3 regions of the Streptomyces sp. NPDC102270 genome follow, and region 1 is predicted to be linked to each of the others. Evidence: riboswitches for the same ligand, from Rfam matches in the RefSeq annotation. Region 1 holds a riboswitch; each other region holds the start of a gene.

Evidence for each region. A riboswitch is a leader RNA that binds a small molecule or an ion and turns the genes downstream of it on or off. The one in region 1 is predicted to bind cobalamin.
Region 2: another riboswitch for cobalamin. It lies ahead of ACIRP7_RS14745 (cobalamin biosynthesis protein); the one in region 1 lies ahead of ACIRP7_RS18705 (ribonucleoside-diphosphate reductase subunit alpha).
Region 3: another riboswitch for cobalamin. It lies ahead of ACIRP7_RS10915 (HoxN/HupN/NixA family nickel/cobalt transporter); the one in region 1 lies ahead of ACIRP7_RS18705 (ribonucleoside-diphosphate reductase subunit alpha).

The regions. Positions count from the first base shown of each region.
Region 1 is NZ_JBIWLX010000008.1:286,430-296,257, forward strand. It holds gene ACIRP7_RS18675 (cytochrome P450) at 1-453, shown strand, start outside; gene ACIRP7_RS18680 (GlxA family transcriptional regulator) at 458-1,423, opposite strand; gene ACIRP7_RS18685 (hypothetical protein) at 1,516-1,686, shown strand; gene ACIRP7_RS18690 (hypothetical protein) at 1,714-2,490, shown strand; gene ACIRP7_RS18695 (hypothetical protein) at 2,483-2,947, opposite strand; gene ACIRP7_RS18700 (ribonucleotide-diphosphate reductase subunit beta) at 3,016-4,044, opposite strand; gene ACIRP7_RS18705 (ribonucleoside-diphosphate reductase subunit alpha) at 4,044-6,425, opposite strand; cobalamin riboswitch at 6,550-6,686, opposite strand; gene ACIRP7_RS18710 (GNAT family N-acetyltransferase) at 6,732-7,229, opposite strand; gene mctP (monocarboxylate uptake permease MctP) at 7,304-8,914, opposite strand; gene ACIRP7_RS18720 (DUF3311 domain-containing protein) at 8,911-9,162, opposite strand; gene ACIRP7_RS18725 (GntR family transcriptional regulator) at 9,309-9,828, opposite strand, start outside.
Region 2 is NZ_JBIWLX010000006.1:418,633-428,460, reverse strand. It holds gene ACIRP7_RS14760 (GH25 family lysozyme) at 1-594, shown strand, start outside; gene ACIRP7_RS14755 (inorganic phosphate transporter) at 576-1,826, shown strand; gene ACIRP7_RS14750 (hypothetical protein) at 1,852-2,073, shown strand; cobalamin riboswitch at 2,281-2,424, shown strand; gene ACIRP7_RS14745 (cobalamin biosynthesis protein) at 2,522-3,463, shown strand; gene ACIRP7_RS14740 (cobyric acid synthase) at 3,460-4,995, shown strand; gene cobN (cobaltochelatase subunit CobN) at 4,992-8,648, shown strand; gene ACIRP7_RS14730 (putative cobaltochelatase) at 8,645-9,828, shown strand, end outside.
Region 3 is NZ_JBIWLX010000005.1:129,315-139,142, reverse strand. It holds gene thrS (threonine--tRNA ligase) at 1-214, shown strand, start outside; gene ACIRP7_RS10920 (nucleoside hydrolase) at 252-1,214, shown strand; gene ACIRP7_RS10915 (HoxN/HupN/NixA family nickel/cobalt transporter) at 1,245-2,360, opposite strand; cobalamin riboswitch at 2,389-2,595, opposite strand; gene ACIRP7_RS10910 (ArsR/SmtB family transcription factor) at 2,677-3,024, shown strand; gene ACIRP7_RS10905 (hypothetical protein) at 3,213-3,581, shown strand; gene ACIRP7_RS10900 (hypothetical protein) at 3,679-3,969, shown strand; gene ACIRP7_RS10895 (hypothetical protein) at 4,029-4,331, shown strand; gene ACIRP7_RS10890 (DUF2182 domain-containing protein) at 4,692-5,528, shown strand; gene ACIRP7_RS10885 (DUF1326 domain-containing protein) at 5,676-6,332, shown strand; gene ACIRP7_RS10880 (hypothetical protein) at 6,416-6,634, opposite strand; gene ACIRP7_RS10875 (hypothetical protein) at 6,679-6,915, opposite strand; gene ACIRP7_RS10870 (LAETG motif-containing sortase-dependent surface protein) at 7,055-7,999, opposite strand; gene ACIRP7_RS10865 (glycoside hydrolase family 13 protein) at 8,273-9,828, shown strand, end outside.

The DNA of each region.
Region 1 (9,828 bases):
CCTGTGGCATTCGAGGACGTACGGTCGCTCAGGTACACGACCTATGTGGTGGTCGAGACCATGCGATTGTGGCCCGCGGTATGGATATTGACGCGGCGGGCGGTGCGCGACACCGAACTCGGTGGCTATCGCATTCCGGCCGGGTCCGACATCGTCTACAGCCCGTACGCGATCCAGCGCGACGCGAAGTCCTTCGACGACAGCGCGGAGTTCGACCCTCTGCGCTGGAGTCCCGAGCGCGCCAAGTCGGTTCCGAAACACGCCATGAGCCCGTTCAGCACCGGGAACCGGAAGTGCCCGAGCGACCACTTCTCGATGGCCCAGCTGACGCTGCTCACGGCGGCGCTGGCCCGGAAGTACCGCTTCGAGCAGGTGACCGGCTCCGACGACACCCCCCGGCCGGGCATCACCCTGCGGCCGAACCGGCTCCTGGTGCGGCCCGTGGCCAGGTGACGGGTCAGGCGGCCGCCTCCGGGCCCTGGAAGGTGCGCCGGTAGGCGTTCGGCGTGGTGCCCACCGTGCGCAGGAACTGGTGACGCAGCGCGGCCGCGGTGCCGAACCCGGCGCGGCCCGCGATCGCGTCCACCGTCTCGTCCGTCGCCTCCAGCAACCGCTGGGCCAGCAGCACTCGCTGGCGCAGGATCCAGCGGTAGGGAGTCGTACCCGTCTCCTGCTGGAAGCGGCGGGCGAAGGTGCGCGGGGACATGTGCGCGCGCTCGGCGAGCTGCTCGACGGTGACCTCCTCGTCGAGGTGCTGCTCCATCCACACGAGCACCTCGCCGACGGTGTCGCACTTCGACCGGGGCAGCGGCCGCTCGATGTACTGCGCCTGTCCGCCTTCCCGGTGCGGCGGCACGACCATCCGGCGGGCGATCTTGTTGGCGACCTCGGGGCCCTGCTCCTTGCGCACGATGTGCAGACAGGCGTCGATACCGGCGGCGGTGCCGGCGGAGGTGATCACCGGGTCCTCGTCGACGTACAGGACGTCCGGCTCGACCGTCAGCCGCGGGTACGCGAGCGCCAGCTCCTCCGCGTGGTGCCAGTGCACGGTGCAGCGCCGGCCGTCGAGCAGTCCGGCGGCGGCGAGCAGGAAGACGCCGGAGCACACGCTGAGCACCCGCGCCCCGCGGTCGACCCCGTCGCGCAGGGCCTGGAGCAGCTCGGGCGGAAACTCCCGCGTCTCGTAGCCGGCGCAGGCCGGCACGGCGATCAGATCGGCCGACTCCAGCCGCTCCAGGCCGTGCTCGACCTGCAGGGTGAAGCCCGAGCGCGAGGTCAGCCGGGTCCCCTCGCCCGAGGCGACCGCGAAGTCGTACACGGGCAGTCCGTCGTCGCTGCGGTCGGTCCCGAAGACCTCGCAGACCACACCGAGCTCGAAGGGATTCACGCCGTCCAGGACGACGGCCGCCACGTTCTTCAGCATGCTGCCAGTGTGCCTCAAGGGTGGCAGTAAATCGAGGGTGTGCGGCAGTCCTGCCACTGTTTGTCAGGAGTCTGCGGCGCGACAGTAGTGACATGACTACCGCAGAGACACAAGGACTGATCGGAATGCTGACCGTTCTCGGAATCCTCGTCCTCCTGGTCCTCCCGTCGGTGATCGGGATCATGCACGACCGCCGGATGGACCGTCAGATCAAGCGGGCCTACGAGTACCGGGCCGCACGCCGGACGACGCGCACCGTCTAATCTCTCCTGAACCAACAGGGGAGGAACATGAGACACAGACTGTGGGCCGTGGCAGGCGGGGCGGCAGCCCTGACCCTGCTCACGGCCACCGGCGCCCATGCCGAGGGCGAGGGTGACATCAGGGTCACCAAGACCGTCGTGAACAAGGGCGGCAACGTCATCGTCGGCACGGCGAAGACCATCACGTTCCCGATCGCGGTCACCGTCAAGGACGACTCGGGCGCGAAGAAGATCTCGCATCTCAGCACGTTCGACAAGACCACCCCCTACGGCTTCTTCAGCTGGAACCGCGACTCGTCCTGTGTGAGGAAGAGCTCGACGACGTCGGTGTGCACGGGCACGATGACGGTCGACCCAGCCTGGATCGCCGACAGCGACGACATCGACAGCAACAAGCTCGCCGGTGTCTGGGTGGTCGCCGCCACCGTCAACGCCAACGACGGTGACTACTGGATCTACGACGACATCGCCGAGTACAAGGTCAAGCGGGCCGCACAGCTCACCACCGACGCGACCCCCGAACCCGTCGCCAAGGGCGCCCAGCTCACCGTCAAGGGCAAGCTCTCCCGGGCCAACTGGGAGGACCTGAAGTATCACGGCTACCCCGGCCAGTCGGTCAGGCTCCAGTTCCGCGCGGCCGGCGCCGCCCACTACCGCACGGTCAAGACCGTGAAGACGGACAACGTGGGCCGGCTCAGCACCAAGGTGACCGCCACGTCGGCGGGCAGCTGGCGCTGGTACTTCCCCGGCACCACGACGACCTCGCTGAAGGTGTCGGCCGGGGACGCGGTCACGCTCAGGTGATCAGCACGGTGACCCGCCACTCCTGAATGCCCTTGCAGGAGATGCCGCCGGTCCCGGTGGCGCACAGGGGACGCTGTGAACTCAGCTGGACCCGGCCCGCCGAGACCGCCTTGTACGCGGAGCTCGCGTCACCGGGCAGCAGGACGATGCCGCTGTTGGTGGCCTCCAGACCGCTGCCGTCGACGGCGACCGGCTTCCAGGGCCGGTTCCTGGTCCCGTCCAGGCTGATCCGGATCGTGTCGCCCACCGTCAGGCACACGGTGTCGCCGCTGTCGGTGGCGCCGAGTTCCGCCCGGGTCGTGCACCCGGTGGCGGTGGGCGTGGGCGTGGGCGTGGGGGAGGACGGCGACACACTGTCGCCGCCTCCCCCCTTCCCGTTCCCGGCGTCGGTGCCGCAGCCCGCGAGGAGCAGCGTCAGTGTCGCGAGGGCGAGGGTCGTCTTGCGGATCGGGCGCATGAATGGCCTCCTTCCCTCTTGGACGTACTACCCACGTGCCCGGATCCACCGATTTTGAAGATGTCCTGTCAGAAGTCCTCGTCCAGGTCGACCGTGCCCTCCACGGCCACCTGGTACGCGGACGGGCGCCTCTCGAAGAAGTTGGTCAGCTCCTGGACACCCTGGAGCTCCATGAAGGAGAACGGGTTCTGCGAGCCGTACACCGGCGCGAAGCCGAGGCGCGTCAGGCGCTGGTCGGCGACGCACTCCAGGTACTGCCGCATCGACTCGGTGTTCATACCGGGCAGTCCCTCGCCGCACAGGTCGCGCGCGAACTGCAGCTCCGCCTCCACGGCCTCCGCCAGCATGGCGGTGACCTGCTGCTGGAGCCGGTCGTCGAACAGCTCCGGCTCCTCCTTTCGGACGGTGTCGACCACGTCGAAGGCGAAGGACATGTGCATGGTCTCGTCGCGGAACACCCAGTTGGTGCCGGTGGCGAGACCGTGCAGCAGGCCCCGGCTGCGGAACCAGTAGACGTAGGCGAAGGCGCCGTAGAAGAAGAGGCCCTCGATGCACGCGGCGAAGCAGATCAGGTTGAGCAGGAAGCGGCGGCGGTCGGCCTGGGACTCCAGCCGGTCCAGCTTCTCCACCTCGTTGATCCACCGGAAGCAGAACTCCGCCTTCTCGCGGATCGAGGGGATGCTCTCGACGGCGTCGAAGGCCGCCGCCCGGTCCTCCGGATCGGGGAGGTAGGTGTCCAGCAGCGTCAGGTAGAACTGGACGTGGACGGCCTCCTCGAAGAGCTGCCTGCTCAAGTACAGGCGTGCCTCGGGGGAGTTGATGTGCTTGTACAGCGTCAGCACCAGGTTGTTCGCGACGATCGAGTCACCGGTCGCGAAGAAGGCCACCAGGCGGCCGATGAGGTGCTGCTCGGCGGGGCTGAGCTTCGCCAGGTCGGAGACGTCCGAGTGGAGGTCGACCTCCTCGACGGTCCAGGTGTTCTTGATGGCGTCCCGGTAGCGCTCGTAGAAGTCCGGGTAGCGCATGGGGCGCAGGGTCAGCTCGAAGCCCGGGTCGAGCAGGTTTTTGGAGGGCACAGTCTTGGCTTCGCTGGTCATTACTGGCAGGCCTCGCAGGACTCGGGGTTCTCAAGGGAGCAGGCGACCGCGTCTTCCGGGGCCGGCTGCTGGACGGGGACCGTCGCCTGTGCGGCGCGGGCGATCCGGGTCGCCGGGCGCGAGCGCAGGTAGTACGTCGTCTTCAGCCCGGACTTCCAGGCGTACGCGTACATCGAGGAGAGCTTGCCGATGGTCGGCGTCTCCAGGAAGAGGTTCAGGGACTGCGACTGGTCGAGGAACGGGGTCCGCGCCGCCGCCATGTCGATCAGAGCGCGCTGCGGGATCTCCCACGCCGTCCGGTACAACGCCCGTACGTCCTCGGGGATCCACGCGAAGTCCTGCACCGAGCCGTTCGCGTCGCGCAGCGCCTCACGGGTGCGGGCGTCCCACACGCCGAGCTCCTTGAGTTCCTTCACCAGATACGAGTTGACCTGGAGGAACTCACCGGACAGCGTCTCGCGCTTGAACAGGTTGGAGACCTGCGGCTCGATGCACTCGTACACCCCGGCGATCGAGGCGATGGTGGCGGTGGGCGCGATGGCGAGCAGGAGGCTGTTGCGCAGACCCGTGGTGGCCATGCGCTCGCGCAGTGCCGCCCAGCGCTCGGGCCAGGTGAGGTCCGTCGCGTAGTGGTCGGGGTGCAGAACCCCTTGTGCCGTACGGGTCTTCTCCCAGGCCGGCAGCGGGCCGTTCCTCTCGGCGAGGTCGGCGGAGGCCTCGTAGGCGGCGAGCATGACGCGCTCGGCGATCCGGGTGGAGAGCCGCTTGGCCTCGGGGGAGTCGAAGGGCAGGCGCAGCTTGAAGAAGACGTCCTGCAGGCCCATCGCGCCGAGGCCGACGGGACGCCACTTGGCGTTGGAACGGCCCGCCTGCTCGGTCGGGTAGAAGTTGATGTCGACGACCCGGTCGAGGAAGGTCACGGCGGTGCGGACGGTGGCGTCCAGCCGCTCCCAGTCCATGTCGCCGGTCGTCGTGTCGGCGAACGCGCCGAGGTTCACCGACCCCAGGTTGCAGACCGCCGTCTCCCCGTCGTCGGTGACCTCCAGGATCTCCGTGCAGAGATTGGAGGAGTGGACGGTGTGGCCCGGCAGCGCCGTCTGGTTGGCCGTGCGGTTGGCGGCGTCCTTGAAGGTCATCCAGCCGTTGCCGGTCTGCGCGAGGGTGCGCATCATGCGGCCGTAGAGGTCACGCGCGGGAATCGTCTTCTTCGCGAGCCCCGCGGCCTCGGCCGTGCGGTACGCGGCGTCGAACTCCTCGCCCCACAGGTCGACCAGTTCGGGCACGTCGGCCGGCGAGAAGAGCGACCACTCGGCGTCCGCGTTCACCCGGCGCATGAACTCGTCCGGCACCCAGTGGGCGAGGTTCAGGTTGTGCGTACGACGGGCGTCCTCACCGGTGTTGTCCCTGAGCTCCAGGAACTCCTCGATGTCGGAGTGCCAGGTCTCCAGGTAGACCGCGGCCGCGCCCTTGCGCCGGCCGCCCTGGTTCACGGCGGCCACCGAGGCGTCGAGGGTCTTCAGGAACGGGACGATGCCGTTGGAGTGCCCGTTGGTGCCGCGGATCAGCGAACCGCGGGAGCGGATGCGGGAGTAGGCGATGCCGATGCCGCCGGCGTGCTTGGAGAGCCGGGCGACCTGGTGGTAGCGGTCGTAGATGGAGTCCAGCTCGTCCTTGGGGGAGTCGAGGAGGTAGCAGGACGACATCTGGGGGTGCCGGGTGCCGGAGTTGAAGAGGGTGGGGGAGGAGGGGAGGTAGTCGAGACGGCTCATGAGCCGGTAGAGGGCGGCGACTTCGTCCAGGGCGCGCAGGGTGTCGTCCTCGGCGAGCCCGGACGCCACCCGGAGCATGAAGTGCTGGGGGGTCTCGATGACCTTGCGGGTGATCGGGTGCCGCAGCAGGTAGCGGCTGTACAGGGTGCGCAGGCCGAAGTAGCCGAAGCGGTCGTCGGCCTCGGTGTCGACCAGCGCGTCGAGCCGCTCGGCGTGGATGCGCACGAACTCGGCGGTCCGGTCGGCGATGAGGCCCTCGCGGTGGCCGACGGCGACCGAGCCGGTGAACGAGGTCACGCCCTGCGAGGCGGCCTCGGCGGCGATGGAGACGGTCAGCAGCCGGGCCGCCAGCCTGCTGTACGCGGGGTCCTCGGAGATGAGGCCGGCCGCCGCCTCGGTGGCCAGCTCGCGCAACTCCACGAGCATTTCGGGGGAAGCCGTACGCGAGGAGCGGCCCCGCAGCGCGGCGGCGGCGACCCGGCCGGGGTCGGCGTCGGGGAGGTCGGCGGTCAGCGTGGTCAGGGTCCGCAGCAGGGCGGCACCGGGGCCGTCGTGGTCCTGCTGTGCGGTCCGCTCGGTCGCTGAGGCCGGATCGGCCGGCGCGATGGTCACGTGGGGCACTCCCTCGCTGGGCACGGGGGCCTTGCGGAGGGCAGGGGGCAGCACACGAGCGCGCACGGCGTCGCGTCCACCGGCCCATTCCACGAGGCCCGGACGTCATGACACCCGGGCCGGTGCGGCACGGGCGGCTGTCGGCAGGTCCTCGGACTGACGCTCATGTGCGCTTATGCACGCATGAGTACACCGTTGCGGGACAGTTCCGGATTCGCACCGGATTCCCCTGCGGCGACAGCGAGCATGAGCATACATCTTGTGCCGGGTGAGGAAAGCAGGCCCATATGTTGTGTCGCGGCGACTTCAGAGCGTCAACGTGTAGGCGAGAAGCGTGAACTCGTCGCCGGGGATCGGCTTCCAGTCGCGCTCGGGGGCGCGGGTGAAGCCGAGGCGTTCGTAGATGCGGTGGGCGGTGTGCATCGTGGGCTGGGTGCACAGGACGATGCCGGTGGCCGTGGCGCTCGCGCGCTCGACGCAGGCCTGGACGAGGGCTTGTCCCACGCCTCTGCCGCGGGCCGTGTGAGCCACCGCGAGCATGCGGATCTCCGCCTCGCCGGGGCGGGCGAGGTCGGCCAACGGCCCGCCGGAGGGGACGAAGGTGACGGTGCCGAGGACGGTGTCGTCCGCCACGGCCGTCAACACGTCCGCGGCGGCGGCCCGCTTGGGCACGTCCCTGAGCTCTTCGAGGTACCAGTCGCTCTCGCCGAACAGCAGCAGGCCGTCCTGGAGATAGGCCTGGGCGGTGATCTCACCGAGGGTCTCGTACTCGGCGGGTTCCGCGGCCCGGATCACGATGTCCATGCCGGTGAGTGTGCCCGACGGGTACGACAACGGGCCGCCGGACGACTTCTCCGACGGCCCGCCCGACTCCGTGACTAGTGGACCGAACCCGCTGTCGCCGGCGGGAGTTCCGTCTGGACCCCCGGGTCGCCCGCGTCCGCCGTGTAGTCCTCCGGGCTGGTCTCGTCCACGCCGTCGGGAGCCTTCAGCGCCTTCAGTACGAAGGTCAGGATCACCGTGACGACCAGGTTGAGCACGAACGCGGTCAGACCGATGTAGCCGATCTCGCCGATGCCCGGGATCTCCTTGGCCGAGCCGCCGAAGTGCTTCTGGGTCGGGGAGGCGACGCCGTACGCGGCGACCGTGCCGTAGACCATGCCGAGCGCCCAGCCGGCGAGCAGGGCCCAGCGGTGGAACCAGCGGGTGAACAGGCCGCCGACCAGGGCCGGGAAGGTCTGCAGGATCCAGATGCCGCCCAGCAGCTGGAAGTTGATGGCCACCGTCTTGTCCATGGTGAGGACGAAGACCAGCGCGCCGACCTTCACCAGGAGCGAGACCAGCTTGGAGATCTTGGTCTCCTGTGCGGGCGTGGCGTCCGGCTTGATGAAGTCCTTGTAGATGTTGCGGGTGAACAGGTTCGCGGCCGCGATGGACATGATGGCCGCCGGGACCAGCGCGCCGATGCCGATCGCCGCGAAGGCCACGCCCGCGAACCAGTCCGGGAACATGTCCTCGAACAGCTGCGGGATCGCCAGCTGCGGGTTGGTGACCTTGACCCCGGCCGCGATGGCCATGAAGCCGAGCAGCGCGAGCAGGCCCAGCATCAGGGAGTACAGCGGCAGGATCGTGGTGTTGCGGCGGATCACCTCACGGCTGCGCGAGGAGAGCGTCGCGGTGATCGAGTGCGGGTACATGAACAGCGCGAGCGCGGAGCCCAACGCCAGCGTGGCGTACGTCCATTGGCCCGCCTCCAGCGGGACGAGGCCGCCCGCCTTGGCCGCCGTGTACTTCTCGCTCGCCGCGCCGAAGACGTCGTCGAAGCCGCCCAGCTTGATCGGGATGTAGATGATCGCCACCGCGATGACGATGTAGATCAGCGTGTCCTTCACGAACGCGATCATCGCGGGGGCCCGGAGTCCGGAGGAGTACGTGTAGGCCGCGAGGACACCGAAGGCGATCAGCAGCGGCAGGTCCTTGACGAACCAGTTCGTGTTCTCGCCACCGCCGATGCCCATGACGTCCAGGACCGCCTGGATGCCGACCAGTTGGAGCGCGATGTACGGCATGGTCGCGAGGATGCCGGTGACCGCCACCGCCAGCGACAGCCCCTTCGAGCCGAAGCGACCGCGCACGAAGTCCGAGGTCGTCACGTATCCGTGCTTGTGGGAGACCGACCACAGGCGGGGCAGGAAGGTGAAGATCAGCGGGTACACCAGGATGGTGTACGGCACCGCGAAGAAGCCGGCCGCGCCCGCCGCGTATATCGCCGCGGGGACCGCGACGAAGGTGTACGCCGTGTAGAGGTCGCCGCCGAGCAGGAACCAGGTTATCCAGGTGCCGAACGAGCGGCCGCCCAGGCCCCATTCGTCGAGGCTGTGCTCGTTCTCGGCCTTGCGCCAGCGCGAGGCCAGGAAGCCCATGACCGTGACGGCCAGGAAGAAGAGGATGAAGACGGTGAGAGCCACACCGTTGACGCCGTCGTTCACTTGGTACCTCCACGGCGGGCACGCTGGTCACGCTGCCACAGCTGGTACGCGATCATCGTCAGCGCGGTGGAGATCAGCACCCACAGCATCTGGTACCAGTAGAAGAACGGGATGCCGATGAACGTGGGGTCGACCTTGGCGTACGAGCCGACCCACAGCATCGCCACGAACGGGGCCAACAGGCAGAGGGCGATGACCACCCGTACCGGCGTCACCACCGGTGGTCCGACTTCAGGTGCATCCGACATGTCGCGACTCCTGCCCCTCACTGATCAGCGCTGATCACCTGCAATGCGCAGGCAATCTAGGCGCTGGTGTCGTGAGAGCGGAAGACCTCGTCCGCATATCGGTATGTCGATTCTGTGAAGCACGCCTGTTGGGTACTCCTAGGGCACTAGTCGACCGGCCTCTTGAGGCGGGCCACGAACTTGTACCGGTCCCCGCGGTACACCGACCGCACCCACTCCACCGGTTCGCCCGTCTTGTCGATCGAGTGGCGGGACAGCATCAGCATCGGCAGGCCCACGTCGGTGCCGAGCAGGCCGGCCTCGCGCGGGGTGGCCAGGGAGGTCTCGATGGTCTCCTCGGCCTCGGCGAGGTGGACGTCGTAGACCTCGGCGAGCGCCGTGTAGAGCGAGGTGTACTTGACGAGCGACCTTCGCAGGGCCGGGAAGCGCTTGGCGGAGAGGTGGGTCGTCTCGATGGCCATCGGCTCGGCGTTGGCCATGCGCAGGCGCTCGATGCGCAGCACCCGGCCGCCGGCGGTGATGTCGAGGAGCTCGGCGAGCCGGTCGTCGGCGGTGATGTAGCCGATGTCCAGGAGCTGCGAGGTGGGTTCGAGACCCTGGGCGCGCATGTCCTCGGTGTAGGAGGTCAGTTGCAGCGCCTGGGAGACCTTGGGCTTGGCGACGAAG
Region 2 (9,828 bases), on a different contig from region 1:
ACCGAACCCGCGCCCTGGCCCTGTCCGTGGTCATGCTCAGTGTGGGAGGCCAAGGGCGCCAGGTTCGTCTACGTCAAGGCGACCCAGTCGGCATCCTGCGCGGGGTGTACCCCTTCGCACTGCCGGACAGCCTGGTCCGGGGACGGCTGGACCCTGCCGCCGGCGCTGGACATCGAATACAACCCGTACGGCAAGAAGCAGAAGTGCCACGGCATGACCGAGGCGGGACTGGTCGGCTGGATCAGGTCGTTCAGTGACGAGGTGAAGCGGCTCACCGGGCGCCGACCGGTGAGCTACACAACCCCCCAGGTGGCCCGCTACCACTCGGCAGATGCGGGAGCGCTGCGGGCACTCTGCCGGGTGACCAGAATCTCATCAACGGGTCGACGCGACAGCTCAAGAGGTTCGCCGCCGGGACGTAGCCATGGGGCGTACGGGTCGCGCGGGGGCGGCGGGGTTCGACGCGGGGACAGCAGAAGATTCCGGTCACCGTGCGGCCCGCCCCAGTTCACCTTCCGTTCATCCAGGTTACCTACGTTCAATCTGCCAATGACCTCGAACGATTGCCTGGGTAAATGGAAAACTTCTCGCTGATCCTCGCGATTGTGGTCGTCACCGCACTCGCGTTCGATTTCACGAACGGTTTTCACGACACCGCCAACGCGATGGCCACCACCATCTCGACCGGTGCGCTCAAGCCCAAGGTCGCGGTGGCCATGTCCGCCGTGCTGAACCTTGTGGGCGCCTTTCTCTCGGTGGAGGTCGCCAACACGATCTCCAAGGGTCTCGTCGACGAGACCGGCATCCGTCCCGAGGTCATCTTCGCCGCCCTGGTCGGCGCGATCCTCTGGAACCTGCTGACCTGGCTGGTGGGTCTGCCCTCCAGTTCCTCGCACGCCCTCATGGGCGGTCTGATCGGCGCCACCATCGCCTCGGCGGGCATGGGCGCGGTGCACGGCGACGCGCTCGTCACCAAGGTCCTCATCCCCGCCGTCGCGGCCCCGATCGTCGCGGGCGTCGCCGCCATGCTGGCCACCCGGCTCTCCTACACGCTGGGCAAGAAGGCCGACGGCAAGGCCGCCGCGAAGGGCTACCGCACCGGGCAGATCGCCTCGGCCGGCCTGGTCTCGCTCGCCCACGGCACCAACGACGCGCAGAAGACGATGGGCATCATCACCCTCGCCCTGGTCGCCGGCGGCGTCGTCGCCCCCGACTCCGACCCGCCCACCTGGGTCATCCTCTCCGCGGGTCTCGCCATCGCGCTCGGCACCTACCTCGGCGGCTGGCGCATCATCCGCACCATGGGCAAGGGCCTGACCGACCTTCAGCCGCAGCAGGGCTTCGCCGCCCAGACCAGCGCGGCCACCGTCATCCTGGCCTCGTCCCACCTCGGGTTCTCCCTCTCCACCACGCACTCCGTCTCCGGTTCGGTGATGGGCGCGGGCCTCGGCCGCAAGGGCGGGGTCGTCCGCTGGTCGACGGCGACGCGGATGTTCGTGGCCTGGGGGCTGACGCTCCCGGCGGCGGCCCTGGTGGGCGCCCTGGCCGAGTCGGTCACGAACCTCGGCGACTGGGGTACGGCGCTCGTGGCGGTCTTCCTCGTCGCCTCCAGCGCGGCGATCTGGAAGATCTCGCGCCGCGAGGTCGTGGACGCCTCCAACGTCAACCACACCGACGAGCCGGCCGGCGTGGTGACCACGGCGATCGCCGTCGTGACCCCGCCGCCCACGGGCACCGTGACCGAGGGCCTCACCGCCACGATCCCGGCTCCGGCCCCCGCCCCGGCCGCCGCGACGGAACCGGCCGCCCCGCCGGCCGCCGTCTGAGCCCCCCTCCTAAGGAAGCCTCACCATGAAGATCGACTGGGAAGCACTCGGCTCCGTCTTCGGCGTCAGCCTCGTCGTCACCGTGGGCCTCGTGGCCCTGTTCACCCTCGGCATCATGGGCCTGTCCCGCCAGGAGCGGGCCACGGCCCAGGGCGGCTCGGCCACGCTCGCGGTCACCGGCGCCTACGCCTGCTTCGCGGCGTGCGCGGCGGCGGTGGCGTACGGGATCTCCCTGATCGTGGCCTGACGGCACCCCGTCACTCGGCGGGGGGGGGGGGGGGGGGGGGGGGGGGGGGCGGGGGGGGGGCGGGGCGGCGGCCCCCCCCGCCGGGCGGGGGGGGGGGCGCGCCCCCCCCCCCCCCCCCCCCCCCCCCCCCCCCCCCGGCCGTCTTTCATGACCGGCGATGTGGGGTTCTGCACACTCTCCCGCCGCAGGTCAACAAGAAGTTGACGGGTCTCGAAGGCCCGTGGTGGACTGCCGGAGCCATTTACGGCGGCAGAAGAGGAAGCCGGTGCGAATCCGGCGCGGTCCCGCCACTGTCACCGGGGTAGACAACCCCGGGAGCCAGGAACTCTCGCCGCCGGACTCGTCGAACCAGGGCGTGGACACCCTGAGTGAGGACATGACGCGATGCTCGCCTGCCGATCGACCAGCGGTACCCGGTACGTGAACGACCCCGCGATCGGCTGACCCGATGCGTGCCGATCGCGTTTTCGCGTACGGCGCCGCCGCCGGTCTGATCGGTGACCTTCTGCTCGGTGACCCCCGTCGTGGGCATCCGGTCGCCGCGTTCGGGCGGGCCGCCGCAGCCGTGGAGCAGGTGCTGTGGCGGGACCACCGGGGGTGGGGCGCGCTGCACACCGCCGTGTGCGTGGGCGGTGCGGGGGCGCTCGGCGCCGTCGCGGAGCATGCCGTACGTCCCTCCCGTACCGCCTCCCTCGTGCTCACCGGCGCCGCCACCTGGGCTGTCGTGGGCGGGACTTCCCTCGTACGGGAGGCCCGGGTCATCGGGCGGGCGCTGGAGGCGGGGGACGTCGAGGCGGCCCGGGAGCGGCTGCCCCACCTGTGCGGGCGGGATCCGCAGTCCCTCGACGCCGACGGGATCGCCCGGGCGGTCGTGGAGTCCGTGGCCGAGAACACCTCCGACGCCGTCGTGGGGGCGCTCGTGTGGGGTGCCGTCGGCGGGGTGCCGGGGCTGCTCGCATTCCGGGCCGTGAACACGCTGGACGCCATGGTGGGGCACAAGTCGCCCCGGTACCGGCGTTTCGGGTGGGCTTCCGCCCGGCTCGACGACCTCGCCGGATGGCCGGGGGCGCGGCTCACCGCCGTACTCGCTGCCGTGGCCGGAGACGATCCCCGGGGTGCCGTGCGGGCCTGGCGGGAGGACGCGCACAGGCATCCGAGCCCCAACGCCGGGCCCGTCGAAGCCTCGTTCGCGGGGGCGCTGGGTGTCCGACTGGGAGGGACCCTCTCGTACGCGGGGCGGGTCGAACACCGGCCGGTGCTCCATCAGAAGGGGCGCGCCGTCGCCATGTACGACATCGAGCGCGCCGCACGGCTGTCGCGGCGCGTCGGGCTGCTCGCGCTCGGCGTCGGTGTCGCCGCGCGGGCCTTCGTGAAGGGGCGCAGCGCATGAGTGGCGGAGGGCTTCTCGTAGCCGGTACCACCTCCGACGCCGGCAAGAGTGTCGTCACCGCGGGGATCTGCCGGTGGCTGGTGCGGCAGGGGGTCAAGGTCGCGCCGTTCAAGGCGCAGAACATGTCCCTCAACTCGTTCGTGACGAGGGAGGGCGCGGAGATCGGGCGGGCCCAGGCCATGCAGGCGCAGGCCTGCCGCATCGAGCCGACCGCGCTGATGAATCCCGTGCTGCTCAAGCCCGGTGGCGAGCAGAGCAGTCAGGTCGTGCTGCTCGGGAAGCCGGTCGGTGAGCTGAGCGCCCGGGGCTATCACGGCGGGCGGCAGCAGCGGCTCCTCGGGACCGTGCTCGACTGTCTCGCCGAGTTGCGGGGCACGTATGACGCGGTGATCTGTGAGGGGGCCGGGAGTCCGGCCGAGATCAACCTGCGGCGGACCGACATCGTCAACATGGGAATCGCCCGCAACGCCGGGCTGCCCGTGCTGGTCGTGGGCGACATCGACCGCGGGGGCGTCTTCGCCTCCTTCTTCGGCACCGTCGCGCTGCTCTCGGAAGCGGACCAGAAGCTCGTCGCCGGGTTCCTCGTGAACAAGTTCCGGGGGGATGTCAGCCTCCTGGAACCCGGGCTCGACACGCTCCACAAACTCACCGGGCGGCACACCTACGGCGTGCTGCCCTTCCGGCACGGCCTCGGGATCGACGAGGAGGACGGGCTGCGGGTGTCCCTGCGGGGGACGGTCCGGGAGTCGAACACGGCTGCTCCCCTCGGGGAGGACGTGCTGCGGGTCGCCGTGTGCGCGATCCCGCTGATGTCCAACTTCACGGACGTCGACGCCCTGGCCGCCGAACCCGGTGTCGTGGTGCGGTTCGTGGACCGGCCCGAGGAACTGGCCGACGCCGACCTCGTCGTGATTCCGGGAACCCGTGGGACCGTCAAGGCACTTCAGTGGCTGCGGGAGCGGGGGCTCGCGGCGGCCATCGGGCGCAGGGTCGCCGAGCAGCGGCCCGTCCTCGGCATCTGCGGCGGCTTCCAGATCCTCGGCGAGCACATCGAGGACGAGGTCGAGAGCCGCCAGGGGCACGTCGAGGGGCTCGGAGTCCTTCCCGTCAGGGTGCGGTTCGCGCGGGAGAAGACCCTGACCCGGCCGGAGGGCGAAGCCCTCGGCGAGCCCGTCGCGGGGTACGAGATCCATCACGGGGTCGCCGACATCCACGGGGGCGAAGCGTTCATCTCTGATGACAAAGGACACAGCCTGGACGGCTGCCGCGTCGGCCAGACCTGGGGCACGCACTGGCACGGCTCGCTGGAGTCGGACGGCTTCCGGCGGGCCTTCCTGCGGGAGGTGGCGGCCGCCGCGGGCCGCCGGTTCGTGCCGGCCCCCGACACGTCGTTCGCCGCGCTGCGCGAGGAGCAGCTGGACCGGCTCGGCGACCTGATCGAACAGCACGCGGACACGGACGCGCTGTGGCGGCTCATCGAGTCCGGCGCGCCGCAAGGACTGCCTTTCATTCCACCGGGAGCGCCCGCATGAGCACAGTGTTGTTGTTGTCCACCGCCGACACGGACCTGTTGGCGGCCCGGGCCGCTTCCGGCGCCTCGTACCGGATCGGGAACCCGACCCGGGTCGATGTCGCGCAGGAGCTGCCGGCACTGATCGAGGGCGCGGACATCGCCGTCGTACGGCTGCTCGGCGGCAAGCGGGCCTGGGAGGACGGGCTCGCCGCGCTGAAGGCTTCGGGCATCCCGACCGTGCTGCTGGGCGGAGAGGCCGTTCCCGACGCCGAGTTGATGGCCGAGTCGTCCGTACCGGCCGGTGTGGTGGCCGAGGCGCTCAAGTACCTCGTCGAGGGCGGGCCCGCCAACCTGGAGGAACTCGCCCGGTTCCTGTCCGACACCGTGCTGCTGACCGGCGAGGGGTTCGTCGAGCCGCAGAAGATGCCGGAGTACGGCGTCCACGGCGACCGTCCTTTCGTGGCAGGCCGCCCCACCGTCGGCGTGCTCTTCTACCGGGCCCACGAGCTGAGCGGCAACACCGGCTTCGTGGACACCCTGTGCGAGGCGATCGAGGCGAAGGGTGCCAACGCCCTTCCCGTGTACTGCGGTTCACTGCGCGGGGCGGACCCCGCGCTCTACGAGATCCTCGCCCGGGCCGACGCGCTCGTCGCCACCGTCCTCGCCGCCGGCGGCACCCACGCCTCGCATGCCTCGGCCGGCGGTGACGAGGAGGCCTGGGACATCGGGGCGCTGGCCGACCTCGACGTGCCCGTGCTGCAAGGGCTCTGCCTGACGACGTCCAGGGCGGTCTGGGACGAGTCCGACGCGGCCCTGTCCCCCATGGACGCGGCCATGCAGGTCGCGATCCCGGAGTTCGACGGACGGCTGATCACCGTGCCGTTCTCCTTCAAGGAGCAGGGACCCGACGACGTCCCGGTGTACGTGGCCGACCCGGAGCGGGCCGCCCGGGTCGCCGGGATCGCCGTACGGCACGCGGAGTTGAGGCACAAGCCGAACGCCGAGAAGAAGCTCGCTCTGGTCTTCACCGCGTATCCGACCAAGCACTCCCGGGTCGGCAACGCGGTGGGCCTGGACACGCCCGCTTCGGCGGTGCGGGTGCTGGACGCGCTGCGGGATGCCGGGTACGTCGTCGAGGGGTACCCGGACAACGGCGACGAGCTCATCCACCGGCTCATCGAGGCCGGCGGTCACGATGTCGAGTGGCTCACCGAGGACCAGTTGGCCTCCGCGCCCGCGCGGGTTCCGCTCGCCGACTACCGGGCCTGGTTCGACCGGCTGGACCCGCAGCTGCGTCAGGCCATGCTGGACGCGTGGGGCGAGCCGCCGGGCTCCCTCTACGTCGACGGGGACGACATCGTGCTGGCCTCCCTCCAGTTCGGGAACGTCGTCGTGATGATCCAGCCGCCGCGCGGCTTCGGGGAGAACCCGATCGCGATCTACCACGACCCGGACATGCCGCCGTCGCACCACTACATGGCCGCGTACCGCTGGCTGGACCACTCGTTCGGCGCCGACGCGGTCGTCCACATGGGCAAGCACGGCACGATGGAGTGGCTGCCGGGCAAGGGCCTCGGCCTGAGTGGGGGCTGTGCTCCGGACGCGGTGCTCGGTGAGCTGCCGCTGATCTATCCCTTCATCGTCAACGACCCCGGCGAGGGCACCCAGGCCAAGCGGCGCGGCCACGCCACCGTCGTCGACCACCTGGTGCCGCCGATGGCGCGGGCCGACACCTACGGCGACCTCGCCAAGCTGGAGCAACTGCTCGACGAGTACGCGCTCGTCTCCGACCTCGACCCGACCAAGGCCCCGGCCGTCCGCGCGCAGATCTGGACGCTGGTCAAGGCGGCCGAGCTCCACCACGACCTGCATGTCGACGAGCAGCCGGACGACACGGCGTTCGACGAGTTCGTCATGCACATCGACGGCTATCTGTGCGAGATCAAGGACGTACAGATCCGCGACGGGCTGCACATCCTCGGGGGCGGTCCGGTCGACGAGGCCCGCGTCAACCTCGTGCTGGCCGTGCTGCGCGCCTCGCAGGTGTGGGGCGGCCAGGCGAACGCCCTGCCGGGGCTGCGGGCCTCCTTCGCGGCTCATTTCGGGCTGGTGGAGAAGGAGTTGCTCGCCGAACCGGGGGCGCCGCTGAAGGTTCCGGTGGAGCTGTCCGACCTCGTCGAGGGTCCCGCGCGGACGGCCGCCGACGCGATCGACCTGCTGGAGCAGCTGTGCCGGCGGGTCGCGGAGGGCATGGAGGCCGTGTCCTGGGACGCGGCGGCCGTCCCCGGTCTGGTCCGTGACGTCCTCGGCACCGAACTCGCCGACGCCGTCGCGGTGTTGGAGTTCGCCTGCACGGAGGTCGTGCCCCGGCTGGCCCGGACGACCGACGAGATCGGGCACATCCTCAAGGCCCTGGACGGCGGTTACGTCCCGGCGGGGCCTTCCGGCTCCCCGACCCGTGGTCTCGTCAACGTCCTGCCGACCGGCCGGAACTTCTACTCCGTCGACCCCAAGGCCATCCCGTCCAGGCTGAGTTGGGAGGTCGGACAGGCACTCGCCGACTCGCTGGTGCAGCGGTACCTGGCCGACACCGGTGAGTACCCGAAGTCCGTGGGGCTGACCGTCTGGGGCACGTCGGCCATGCGCACGCAGGGCGACGACATCGCCGAGATCCTGTCGCTCCTCGGCTGCCGTCCGGTGTGGGACGACGCCTCGCGGCGGGTCACCGGGTTCGAGGTGATCGGCCTGGCGGAGCTCGGGCGGCCCCGCATCGACGTGACCGTCCGGATCTCCGGGTTCTTCCGGGACGCGTTCCCGCACGTGGTCGGGCTGATCGACGACGCCGTCCGCACGGTGGCGGAGCTGGACGAGCCGGCCGACCGGAACTTCGTGAAGGCGCACGCCGACGAGGACACCGTCGAGCACGGCGACCGGCGGCGCGCGACCGCCCGGATCTTCGGGTCCAAGCCGGGGGCGTACGGTGCCGGTCTGCTGCCGCTGATCGACGCCCGCAACTGGCGCTCGGACGCCGACCTCGCCGAGGTGTACGCGGTGTGGGGCGGCTACGCCTACGGGCGCGGACTCGACGGGCGGGCGGCACGCGGGGACATGGAGACGGCGTTCAAGCGGATCAACGTCGCCGCGAAGAACGTCGACACCCGCGAGCACGACCTGGTCGACGCGGACGACTACTTCCAGTACCACGGCGGCATGGTCGCCATGGTGCGCCACCTCACGGGCGCCAACCCCGAGGCGTACGTGGGCGATTCCGCCACGCCCGACCAGGTGAAGACGCGGACGCTGGGCGAGGAGACCCACCGGGTCTTCCGCGCCCGCGTGGTCAACCCGCGCTGGATGGCGGCGATGCGACGGCACGGCTACAAGGGCGCCTTCGAGATGGCGGCGACCGTCGACTACCTCTTCGGCTACGACGCCACGGCGGGCGTGGTCGACGACTGGATGTACGAGAAGCTCAGCGCGGAGTACGTCTTCGACGCGGAGAACCGGGACTTCATGAAGAAGTCCAACCCCTGGGCGCTGCGGGGCATCACGGAACGGCTCCTGGAGGCCGCCGACCGTGGACTGTGGGCCGAGCCGGACGCGGACACGCTGGAGCGGCTGCGGGCCACGTACCTGGAGCTCGAGGGCGACTTGGAGGGTGACGAGAAGTGAGTACCCCGTTTCCGTTCACGGCCGTCGTCGGCCAGGAGGACCTGCGGCTCGCGCTGCTGCTGAACGCCGTCTCACCGGCGGTCGGCGGAGTGCTGGTGCGCGGCGAGAAGGGCACCGCCAAGTCGACGGCGGTGCGCGCGCTCTCGGCGCTGCTGCCGGAGGTCGCGGTCGTCCCCGGCTGCCGGTTCTCCTGTGACCCCGCCGCGCCGGACCCGTCCTGCCCGGACGGCCCGCACGAGCCCGGCAACGGCGGCATGCGCCCCTCCCGCATGGTCGAACTGCCCGTCGGTGCCTCCGAGGACCGGCTCGTCGGCGCCCTCGACATCGAGCGGGCGCTCGCGGAGGGCGTGAAGGCCTTCGAGCCGGGCCTGCTCGCCGACGCGCACCGCGGGATCCTCTACGTCGACGAGGTCAACCTCCTCCACGACCACCTGGTCGACCTGCTCCTCGACGCCGCCGCGATGGGGGCGTCGTACGTGGAGCGCGAGGGCGTCTCCGTGCGGCACGCCTCGAAGTTCCTGCTCGTCGGCACCATGAACCCCGAAGAGGGTGAGCTGCGGCCGCAGTTGCTCGACCGGTTCGGGCTGACCGTCGAGGTCGCGGCCTCGCGGGACCCGGACCAGCGGGTGGAGGTCGTACGGCGACGGCTCGCCTACGACGACGACCCGGCCGGGTTCGCGGCCCGTTGGGCGGACGAGGAGGCCTCCGTACGGCAACGGATCGTCGCCGCGCGGGAGTTGTTGCCGTCGGTGCGGCTGGGCGACGGGGCGCTCCGGCAGATCGCGGCGACCTGTGCCGCGTTCGAGGTGGACGGCATGCGGGCCGACATCGTGATGGCGCGCACGGCGACCGCACTCGCGGCGTGGGCCGGGCGGACCGAGGTGCTCGCGGAGGACGTACGGCAGGCCGCGCTGCTCGCGCTGCCGCACCGCAGGCGCCGTAACCCCTTTGACGCGCCGGGACTCGACGAGGACAAGCTCGACGAGACGCTAGAGGAGTTCAGCGGGTCCGGGGACTCGGGGGACTCCGGGGACGATGACGAGCCGGACCCGGACGGGCCCGGTGGGGGTGGTGGGCAGCCACCCTCCTCCGACGGACCTGAGGCCGACGGGAATTCCGGTGCGCAGCCGGAGGCCGGGGACGGCGGTGAGCCGCAAGCATCAGGGGCCGGTTCCGGGGA
Region 3 (9,828 bases), on a different contig from region 1:
CGGTCCCGGTCACGGCACCCTCGGCGCCCGCGTCCGCGCCGCGCGCCTCGTGCCGTACCAGGCGGTGATCGGGGAGCGGGAGGCCGACGCGGGCTGTGCGGCCGTACGGCTGCGGGACGGGCGTAGGCCGGGAGCCGTGCCGGTCGGCGAGCTGCTGGAACGGATCGCTGCCCGTAGCGGTGATCGCGGGGCCGAACTCTGGGCGGCTGCGTAAGGTCGATCCGTACCGCCAGTGACGAAAGGACCCCGCCGTGACCGGTCAGCCCATTCCGGTGATCATCGACTGCGACACCGGTGTCGACGACGCCCTGGCCCTGCTGTTCGCCGTACGGCACCCGGGCATCGATCTGCGCGCGGTCACCTGTGTCGCCGGGAACACCGATGTCGACGGTGTCGTGCGCAACACGCTGACCGTTCTTGAGCAGGCCGGGGCCGGGGACATCCCCGTCGCCCGGGGTGCCGCGCGGCCGCTGATCGAGCCCGTGCGCGCCGCGCACCACGTGCACGGGCTGGACGGCATGGGGGACCTGGGGCTGCCCGCGCCTACCCGGGTCGCGGTGGACGTGGACGCGGTGACCCTGCTCAGGCGGGAGATCCTCGCCTCCCCGACGCCGGTCACCCTCATCCCCACCGCGCCGCTGACGAACATCGCCCTGTTGCTCCGCACCCACCCCGACGTGGTGCGGAACATCGAGCGGATCGTGTTCATGGGCGGCGCGGTGGCGACCGGGAACGCCACTCCCGTCGCGGAGTTCAACGTCTGGCACGACCCCGAGGCGGCCGCCGTGCTGCTCACCGCCGGAGTGCCGATGACCATGTACGGCCTGGACGTGTTCGAGCGGGTCATCGTCCCCGCCGCCGACGTCGAGCGGCTGCGGGCGAGTTCGGAGCCCAGCCTGCGCATGGCCGGGGACCTCCTCGCCCACCGCGACCCGGCCACCTCCGGCGACCCCACTCCCACCGGTGGCCTCGGCGACGCGGGCGCGGTGTGCGCGGTCGTCGACCCGGAGGGGCTGACCACCGAGCTGCTGCCGGTGGAGGTGAGCCTCGCCCCCGGCCCCACGCGCGGCCAGACCGTCATCGACCGCCGCCGCCGTCCCGGTGAGTCCGAGATCCACGAGGGCGAGCGTGAAGTGACCCTCGTGGACGTGGCGTTGGGCGTCGACGTCGAGCGGTACGTGAAGCTGTGGCTGACCGCGGTGGAGGGGGCCTAGTCCAGGCATGATCCCTTGAGGCGCGGTCCCTCAGGAACTGCTGACGCTCCACCGCTGCTCCACCTTCGCGAGCCGCCAGTAGGCGATCGCCGCCGCCCACACCACCACGAACAGGCCGACGATGATGTAGCCGACGTTGTCGAGGTCGATGTCGGCGATCCAGGTGGTGAGGGCGTCGGTGAGGTCGAGCTTGTCGTGCAGGACGCCGACCAGCTCGATCGTGCCGATGAAGAAGGCGACCGCGATGGACAGCCCGGTGATGGCGAGGTTGTAGAAGACCTTGCGGACGGGGTTGGAGAAGGCCCACTGGTAGGCGAAGTTCATGAAGGTGCCGTCGAGGGTGTCGAACAGGCTCATGCCGGCGGCGAAGAGCAGCGGCAGGCAGAGGATGGCGTACCAGGGAAGGCCCGCGGCCGCGCCCGACCCGGCCATCACCATCAGGGTCACTTCCGTGGCCGTGTCGAAGCCGAGCCCGAACAGGAAGCCCAGCGGGAACATCTGCCCCGGCCGGGTGATGGACTTGGTGAGCCGCCCGAGGATCCGGTTCATGAACCCGCGCGAGTCGAGATGCTGCTCCAGCTCCTTCTCGTCGTACGTCCCCGCCCGCATCGCCCGGAAGACCTTCAGGATGCCCAGCAGGGCGACCAGGTTGAGGGCGGCGATGAGATAGAGGAACGACCCGGAGACCGTCGTACCGAGAAATCCGAGCACCTGGTGGGTACTTGAGCCCTCGTTCATGACCTTGCCGGCCAGCTGGGTGCCGCCGGCGATGAGGGCGGCGAGCAGGACCACGACACTGGAGTGCCCGAGCGCGAACCAGAACCCCCCGGACACCGGCCGTTTGCCGTCCGCCATCAGCTTGCGCGTGGTGTTGTCGATCGCGGCGATGTGGTCGGCGTCGAAGGCGTGGCGCATACCGAGGGTGTAGGCGGTGATGCCGAGCCCGATGCCGAAGGCCTTGTCGCCCACCTCGTAGTGCTCCGGGACGACGAGCAGGAAGAGGATGCCGAAGGCGACGACGTGCAGGGCGGCTATCGCGGCCATCAGACCGACCGTCTTGACGGTGTCCTCGCGCCGCCAGCGGAGGGAAGCGGGGGCGGCGGCGGTCTCGGGCCGCGCAGTCTCGGGCAGCGCAGGATCAGTCATACGGTGGTCACTCCAGCACCTCGTGGATGAACGCGTGAGCTGCCGTGGCCGGTCTCCTGGCTTACGGGTCGTGCGTTTCCCTGCCCGCCTTCCCGGCCTGATGGTGACGGCCAGTGGCTGTCCCGCGAGGGACGTGGGAGGGAAACTCCCCGATCACAGTGGCGAGGGCCGCACCGGAATGGACCTTTGAGGGGTCGTCACCGGCTTCCCGAGCACCACGGCCCGCCCACCGTAGGCGGGGGCGGGGGCTCCTGCATAGCTGCACACCTGCGCAGGTATGGAAGATCACACAGAGCCGCCTGCGAGGATGTGCGCCATGCACCTCGTCCCGGCCGACCGAGCCGACCGCCGCACCATCGACGGACACCGGGTGTGCGACGCCATCGCCGCGATCGGCGACCCGGGACACGTCCGCACCTGGTCCGACCGTTTCGCCCTCCTGGCCGACCCGAACCGGCTCGCCCTGCTGCTCGCCCTGCACCGGACCGGCCCCCTGGCCGTCTCCGACCTCGCGATCGCGACCGGTATGAACGACCCGGCCGTGTCCCAGGCGCTACGGCTGCTGCGGGCGGCCGGGGTCGTGGCGGGCGAGAAGGAGGGGCGGGTGGTGCGGTACCGGGTGGTGGACGAGGCGGTACGGGGGCTGCTGCAGCAGGTGTCGTGAGGGGGCGGGGCAGACCGGGCCCTGGCGGACGACTCCGGATTTCTGTGGGGCAGGGGCAGTTCAGCGGCACTGAAAGGCCGGGACATCCGTCACTGTGCCTGTGTACCGTGCCCGTATGACCGACAACCGAAAGGGCCGTGCCGCGTAGGCGCCCCTCAGCCCTGCGGGCTGAACTGCCGATCCGTCGCGTGAGGCCGCGACGGTACCCGGCCATCGACGGCCTCTCCGCACGCTGCATGGCCGATCTGCGCCGACTCGAACGATCCCGCTCCTTCCTCGAGGACACGGCCGAAGCGTTCCGGCGCTGGAAAGCTCTTGCCCATGGACCGCTCAGGCTGATCGCGGACCCGGCGACAGCGCAGCGATGCGGCATCCCCGGCTGTTGCGACGTGGGCTACTTCCGCGATCACCTCGAAGCCGTTCTGCACGCCCTGCCCAAGAAGAGCGGACGAGAGTTGCGCGCTGTCCTTACCCCCCTCGACGACGAGATTCTGAGGCGGGCGAAGGTCATCCAGGTCGACAACCTCGGCGTGCCGTGGTGGCGGGACCAGCTCTAGGTCCAGGAGGCGTGAGCGGTGCCCAACTCGCTTGACACGGTGGTGGCGTCGTGAGGTGATCCATGCACCGTGATCCTTTGGGGGGACCTTGTCGTACGTGGCCGTGACGCTCGCAGGCGCCGACACACCGGGTGAGCATCTCCAACTGGCGGCCTTCACGGCCATGGCCGCGATCGTCTTCATCTGGTTGGGGCGACGGCAGCGCAGCACGGGGCGCAGCGTGCTCGCCCCGAGCGAGACGATGAGGGCCGGCGACCGGCTCATCCCGGCACCACCCCCGAGCCGCGGGCACCGCAGAGCCGGGTGGGTGTGGATCGCCTTCGGCTGCGTCTTCCTCCTGCCGGCTGCGTTCAACCTCCTGGCGGCGATCCATGAACTCATCGTCTGACAACTCGCCGCCGTGGGGATGGCATCGACAGGAGGACCCGCGTCGCTGAGGATGCCGGGGTGACCGATGGCCAACTGGTCCTGGCGGTCCGTACGCATGTGGCCGGCAGGGAGCTGCCCGGCCCCTCAGCTGCCGAGGACGTCACCGCCTTCGAGCGGGTGGCGGGCCATCCGATGCCTGAGCTGCTGAAGCGGATGTATCTCGAAGTCGCCAACGGTGGCTTCGGGCCAAAGCGGGCGGTGTCGCTGACCGAGACCGACGACTGGTTCAGCGACTGCGCGGACATCACCGAGGCTTACCACGCGTTCGTCGCTCCGGATGATGTCCTCCCGTCGGGGCTCGTCCCGCTGGGGTCCGCGTAGAGCAGCCACCATTGGGCGATGTCCGTGTCCTGCTCGGAGCGCGCGCCCCCAGAGTCCGTGTATCCGGGTACCGAGGCGCCGCCCCGCGCTAACCGGGCGCCCTGGCGTCGCCCCAGAAACAACCGCGCACCTCGATTCCGGGCCGCAGCTCACACAGCTCGTCCCGGACCTTCTCTAAGGTCGAGACATACGACTTCGCCCGTACTCCCGTACCGTGCACGAACACGACTGAACTCCCGGCGCCCGGGGGAAATGACCCGTCCGTCGGAGTGCCGCAAAAGGCGCGGAGACCGCCCGGGCCAGGTCGCGTCGAGGGCGGGGACATGCTCTCCTTGGAATGAGCCGCAGGAGAACACGCCGATGCGTCACAGCCGGAGTTCCGCTCTCGAAGCCGGCCGGTCGGTCGCCCCGACCGGAACGGGTGGGGGGTTGCTGCCCACGCGGGATCTCGCGGCCGCGTGGTTGCTCGTTGTCCTGATCGCGGTGCCCGCCTGGGTACTGACCATCGGCCAGGCGCGGGACATGGGGGTCGAGCCCGGCACGATGGGGATGGCGCTGCCGCTGTTCCTGCTGCTCTGGGTGACGATGATGGCGGCCATGATGCTGCCGTCCATGGCGCCGGTGGCCATCACCTGGGTCCGGGGCATCGGCCGGCAGTCCTCCGGCTGGGCGCGGACCGCCCGCACCGTCGAGTTCGTCGCCGGATACCTGCTGGTGTGGACGGCGTTCGGGCTGCTCACCTACGCAGCACTGGCCTTCACCGGCAGCCTCCTGGACGACCACCCCGCGGCCGGTCGCTGGATCGGCTCGGCCGCCTTCCTGCTCGCGGGCCTGTACCAGCTGGGCCCCCTGAAGTCCGTCTGCCTGCGGCACTGCCGCGACCCCCTGGGCCACCTGGTGCGCTACTCCGGCTTCCGCGGGCCGGCGCGCGACCTGCGGGTGGGCCTCCACCACGGCGCCTACTGTGTCGGCTGCTGCGCCGGATTGATGGTCGTGCTCGTTCCGCTGGGCGTGATGAACGTGGCGGCGATGGCTGGGCTGGCCGTGGTGATCTTCGTGGAGAAGCTGTGGTCCCGGGGCCCCCTGCTCGCCCGCGCCGTGGGCGTCGTATTCCTCGTCCTGGCCGTGCTCGCACCCTTCCAGGACTGGCTGCTTCCCGGGCTGCGGGACTCGATGCCGTCGACGGACGACATGTGATCCCTTGCCGGTGAACGGGTTCCCCATCAGGGAAGGCAGGTGCAAGCTGGAAGGGAGACCGTCTCCCGATCCCGGGGCCTCGGGCTCGGCACACGCGGTCTCGCCACTCCGAGTGAGCCTCCTGGGGCTCGGCAGGAGGGAAGCGAGATGACAGAACAGGCCACCACCGCGACGCGCTGGCATCTGGCCGGCGACTGGTTCGATGTGTGCAACTGCGCCATCCCCTGTCCGTGCACGTTCGCCCAGCCCCCGACCTACGGCGACTGCGAAGGCGTCCTGGTCTGGCACATCCGGGAGGGCAGCTACGGCGACGTCCGTCTCGACGGCCTCAACGTCCTGATGCTCGGCTCCTTCACGGGCAACGTCTGGGCCGGCGAGCACAGCGACCCCTACGCCGCCGTCTTCCTCGACGAACGCGCCGATGAACAGCAACGCAGTGCTCTCGGAGCCGTCTTCGGCGGCGAGGCGGGCGGCTGGCCGGCCCGGTTCGGGGAGATGTTCCACCCCGAGATGCGCGGCATGGACGTCGCACCCATCCGCGTCGAGATAGACGATGACCTCGCCACCTGGCGGGCCGAGGTCCCCGGCCGTGTCACGGCAGCCGCCGAGGCGCTCACCGGCCCGACCACCGCAGACGGCGCGCGTGTCCAGGTCCACAATGCCCCGGGTGCCGAAGTCGGACCGGGCCAGGTCGCCACCTGGGGCCGGGCCACCGTCGACCGCGCGGATGCGTTCGGCTTCTCCTGGGACCGCTCCGGGAAGTCGAGCAAGCACTTCCCCTTCGACTGGAGCGGCCCCGACTGACCCACCCGGCGGCACGGACCGGCTCAGGCACGGCCCTGAACGTCTCCGCCGGTCACGGCGTCCCCCCTCCACCCCTCCACCCCTCACCCCTCCACCCCCCACCACTCCGGCCCGCCCCCCTTCCATTCGATCCACGACGACTGCGCCACCTCCGCCGCGTCGATCTCCAGGCCTGCCCTGCGGAGGAACTCGGCGACGTCGGTCAGGTTGTGGGCCAGGCCGAGGATCTCGCCGTCCACGCGGACGCGGCGGCCGCCGGTGGGGGACGGGGGGTGCACGATCACGCGGATCGGTCCGGACATGTCTTCAGGATCGTCCGGGACGTACGGTCCCGCATGTCGGTCCGTCATCGGTCGAGCCGTTCGCCGATGTCCGCGACGGACGAGCGCCCCAGATCGCGCAGTTCCCGCCACTCGGCCGGGCGTGGGCGCCCTCGCTGCCAGTGGGGGTGGAAGAACACCTGGGCCGACAGCCGGTACAGGCGTCGGCGCAGCTCCGTGCGGCCGGGGCGCTCGGCGAGCTGCCGGTAGGTGGCACTCCAGTCCCGCTGTGCCCGGGCGAGGTCGTCGGGGAACGATCGCATGCCCGGATTCAATCATGTGTTCGATTTATTGGGCCATGGCGGGTCCATGGCGGGTTCATGGCGGGTCTGCGGACGAGTCCCGGTACGCCGAAGGGCCGCCCACACCGCGAACGGTGGGACGGCCCCGGTCGGACAGGGGTCAGGCGCGCGAAGCCTTGCGGCGACGCGTGGCCAGGACGATGCCCGCGCCGCCCGCGAGCAGCACCGCCGCGCCGCCCGCGATCAGCGGGGTGTTGCTGCTGGCGCCGGTCTCGGCGAGGTTGTCACCGCCGCCGCCGTTCGGGGTGGGGGCGGCCGGAGTCGTGGTGGACTCGGAGGCCGACGGGGTCGGGGTGCTCGTACCCGGGGTCTCGGACGCCGGGGGCGTGCTCTCGGACGCCGGCGGGGTGGACTCGGAGGCCGGCGGGGTCGACTCCGAGGCCGGCGGAGTGGACTCCGAGGCCGGCGGGGTCGCCGGAGGCGTGGTCTGCGTGGTCGTGCAGTCCTTCGTGCCGCCGTTCCAGGCCGCGATCAGCTTGTCCTTGATGACCGGGTGGTCCGGGCCCTTGGGGAGGTCGCCGTGCGGAAGGCCGTCCTTGGCGTCGAGCTGGCCGTCGAACTTCGTGTTGCCCCGGTAGAGGTCGATCTGCGCGTAGCAGCCGACGTCCGGGATCGAGATGTCGAGGGAGTCGACGGAGCCGGCCTTGACGGTCACGGTGTCGAAGTCGTGGAAGACCTGCTCGCCGGAGGTGGCGAACGTCGGGCCGTGCGCGCGGTAGGACGCGAGAGAGGCGGTGCAGGTGGACGCGTCGCCCGCCGCACGGACCTTGACGTGGACCTTGCCGTCCTCGGTCGGCTTCAGGTTCAGGTCGTCGACCTTGACCGAGGCGAAGAAGTTCTTGCCGTCGAGGGAGAACTCGCAGCGGTCGGTCTCGGTCTTGGAGCCGGCGCCCGTACCCGGCTTGTAGCTTCCGCCGTCCTGCCAGCCCTTGCCGCCGGGGCAGTCGGAGGCCGAGGCGACGGAGGCGAGGGCAGCGGAGAAGGCGAGCGTCGCGGCGCCCGTCCCCAACAGGCGCCGCATGGTGACACGTCTCGCTATGGACATACGTATCCCGTCAGGATGAGAGTGAGTGGTAACAGCAAGCATCAGAAACACTGGGCTCATTGGTCACATGCGCCACGGTGTTCGCACATCGTGGATCTCCTTGCGGAATGCTGTCAACCTGCGGCGATACAACGAGGGTTCTGGGGTCGTCACAATTTCGACACACAGGGAACGATCTACTCCGCAAAACCCCAGGTTCACTTTTTCGGCGAGGTGGACAGATATCCCCTTTGTCGTCTTCATGGACCGCACCCGCATTCCAGAGGAGCCCGCGTGATCGCCCGCACCACCACGCCCGACCTCTCCAGCAGTGACCCCAACTGGTGGCGGCAGGCCGTCGTCTACCAGGTCTATCCCCGCAGCTTCGCCGACGCCGACGGTGACGGCCTCGGGGACCTCAGGGGCGTCACCGAGCGCCTCACGCACCTGGCCGCCCTCGGCGCCGACGCCCTGTGGCTGAGTCCCTTCTACCCTTCCGAGCTCGCCGACGGCGGGTACGACGTCGCCGACTACCGGGACGTCGACCCGCGCCTCGGGACGCTCGACGACTTCGACGCGATGGTCGCCGAGGCCCACCGGCTCGGCCTGAAGGTCATCGTCGACCTCGTCCCCAACCACACCTCCCACCAGCACGTGTGGTTCCAGGAGGCCCTTGCCGCAGGACCCGGGTCCGCGGCGCGCGAGCGGTACGTCTTCCGTGACGGCCGCGGCGCGCACGGTGAACTCCCGCCCACCGACTGGCAGTCCGTCTTCGGCGGCAGCGCGTGGCGGCGGGTCGCCGACGGGCAGTGGTACCTGCACCTGTTCGCCCCCGAGCAGCCCGACCTCAACTGGTCGCACGACGAGGTCCGCGAGGACTTCCGCACCACCCTGCGCTTCTGGTCCGACCGCGGGGTCGACGGCTTCCGCGTGGACGTGGCGCACGCCCTGGCCAAGGACCTCACCGAGCCGTTGCGCGACCTCGGCGGCCTGCCCGGCGTCGCGGAGGAGGCCCTGCACCACCTGCCGCCGGGCGGCCATCCCTACTGGGACCGCGACGAGGTCCACGAGATCTACCGTGACTGGCGCACGATCCTCGACTCCTACACCCCGCCCCGCACGGCCGTCGCCGAGGCCTGGGTCCCGGACGCCCGCCGCGCGCTGTACGCCCGCGCGGACGAACTCGGCCAGGCATTCAACTTCGAGTACCTCCAGACGGGATGGGACGCCGGCGAGCTGCGCCAGGTCATCACCGACTCCCTCGCCACCGCCCGCGCGGCCCACGCCTCGGCCACCTGGGTGCTCTCCAACCACGACGTCGTACGCCACGCCTCCCGCCTCGTGCTGCCGCCGGGCACCGACGAGAACGCCTGGCTGCTGTCGGGCGGCCACGCGCCCGGGATCGACCTCGTGCAGGGCCTGCGACGCGCTCGCGCGGCCACGCTGCTCATGCTCGCGCTGCCGGGATCGTCGTACGTCTACCAGGGCGAGGAACTCGGGCTGCCCGAGGTCGCCGACCTGCCCGTCGAGGTGCTCCAGGACCCGATCTGGGAGCAGACGGGACGGGTCCGCAAGGGGCGCGACGGGTGCCGGGTGCCGCTGCCGTGGACGCGGAGCGGTCCGTCGTACGGCTTCGGCGCGGGCGGTGCCTGGCTGCCGCAGCCGGAGTGGTTCGCGGAGCACGCCGTGGAGGCCCAGGACGGTGTCGAGGGTTCCACGCTGGAGCTGTACCGCACCGCCCTGCGCCTGCGCCGCAAGCTCCTGCAGGGTGAGGAGCTCACCTGGACGGAGGCGGGCCCGGCCGGCGTGCTGGACTTCGTCCGCCACGAGGGCTGGCGGTGTGTCACCAA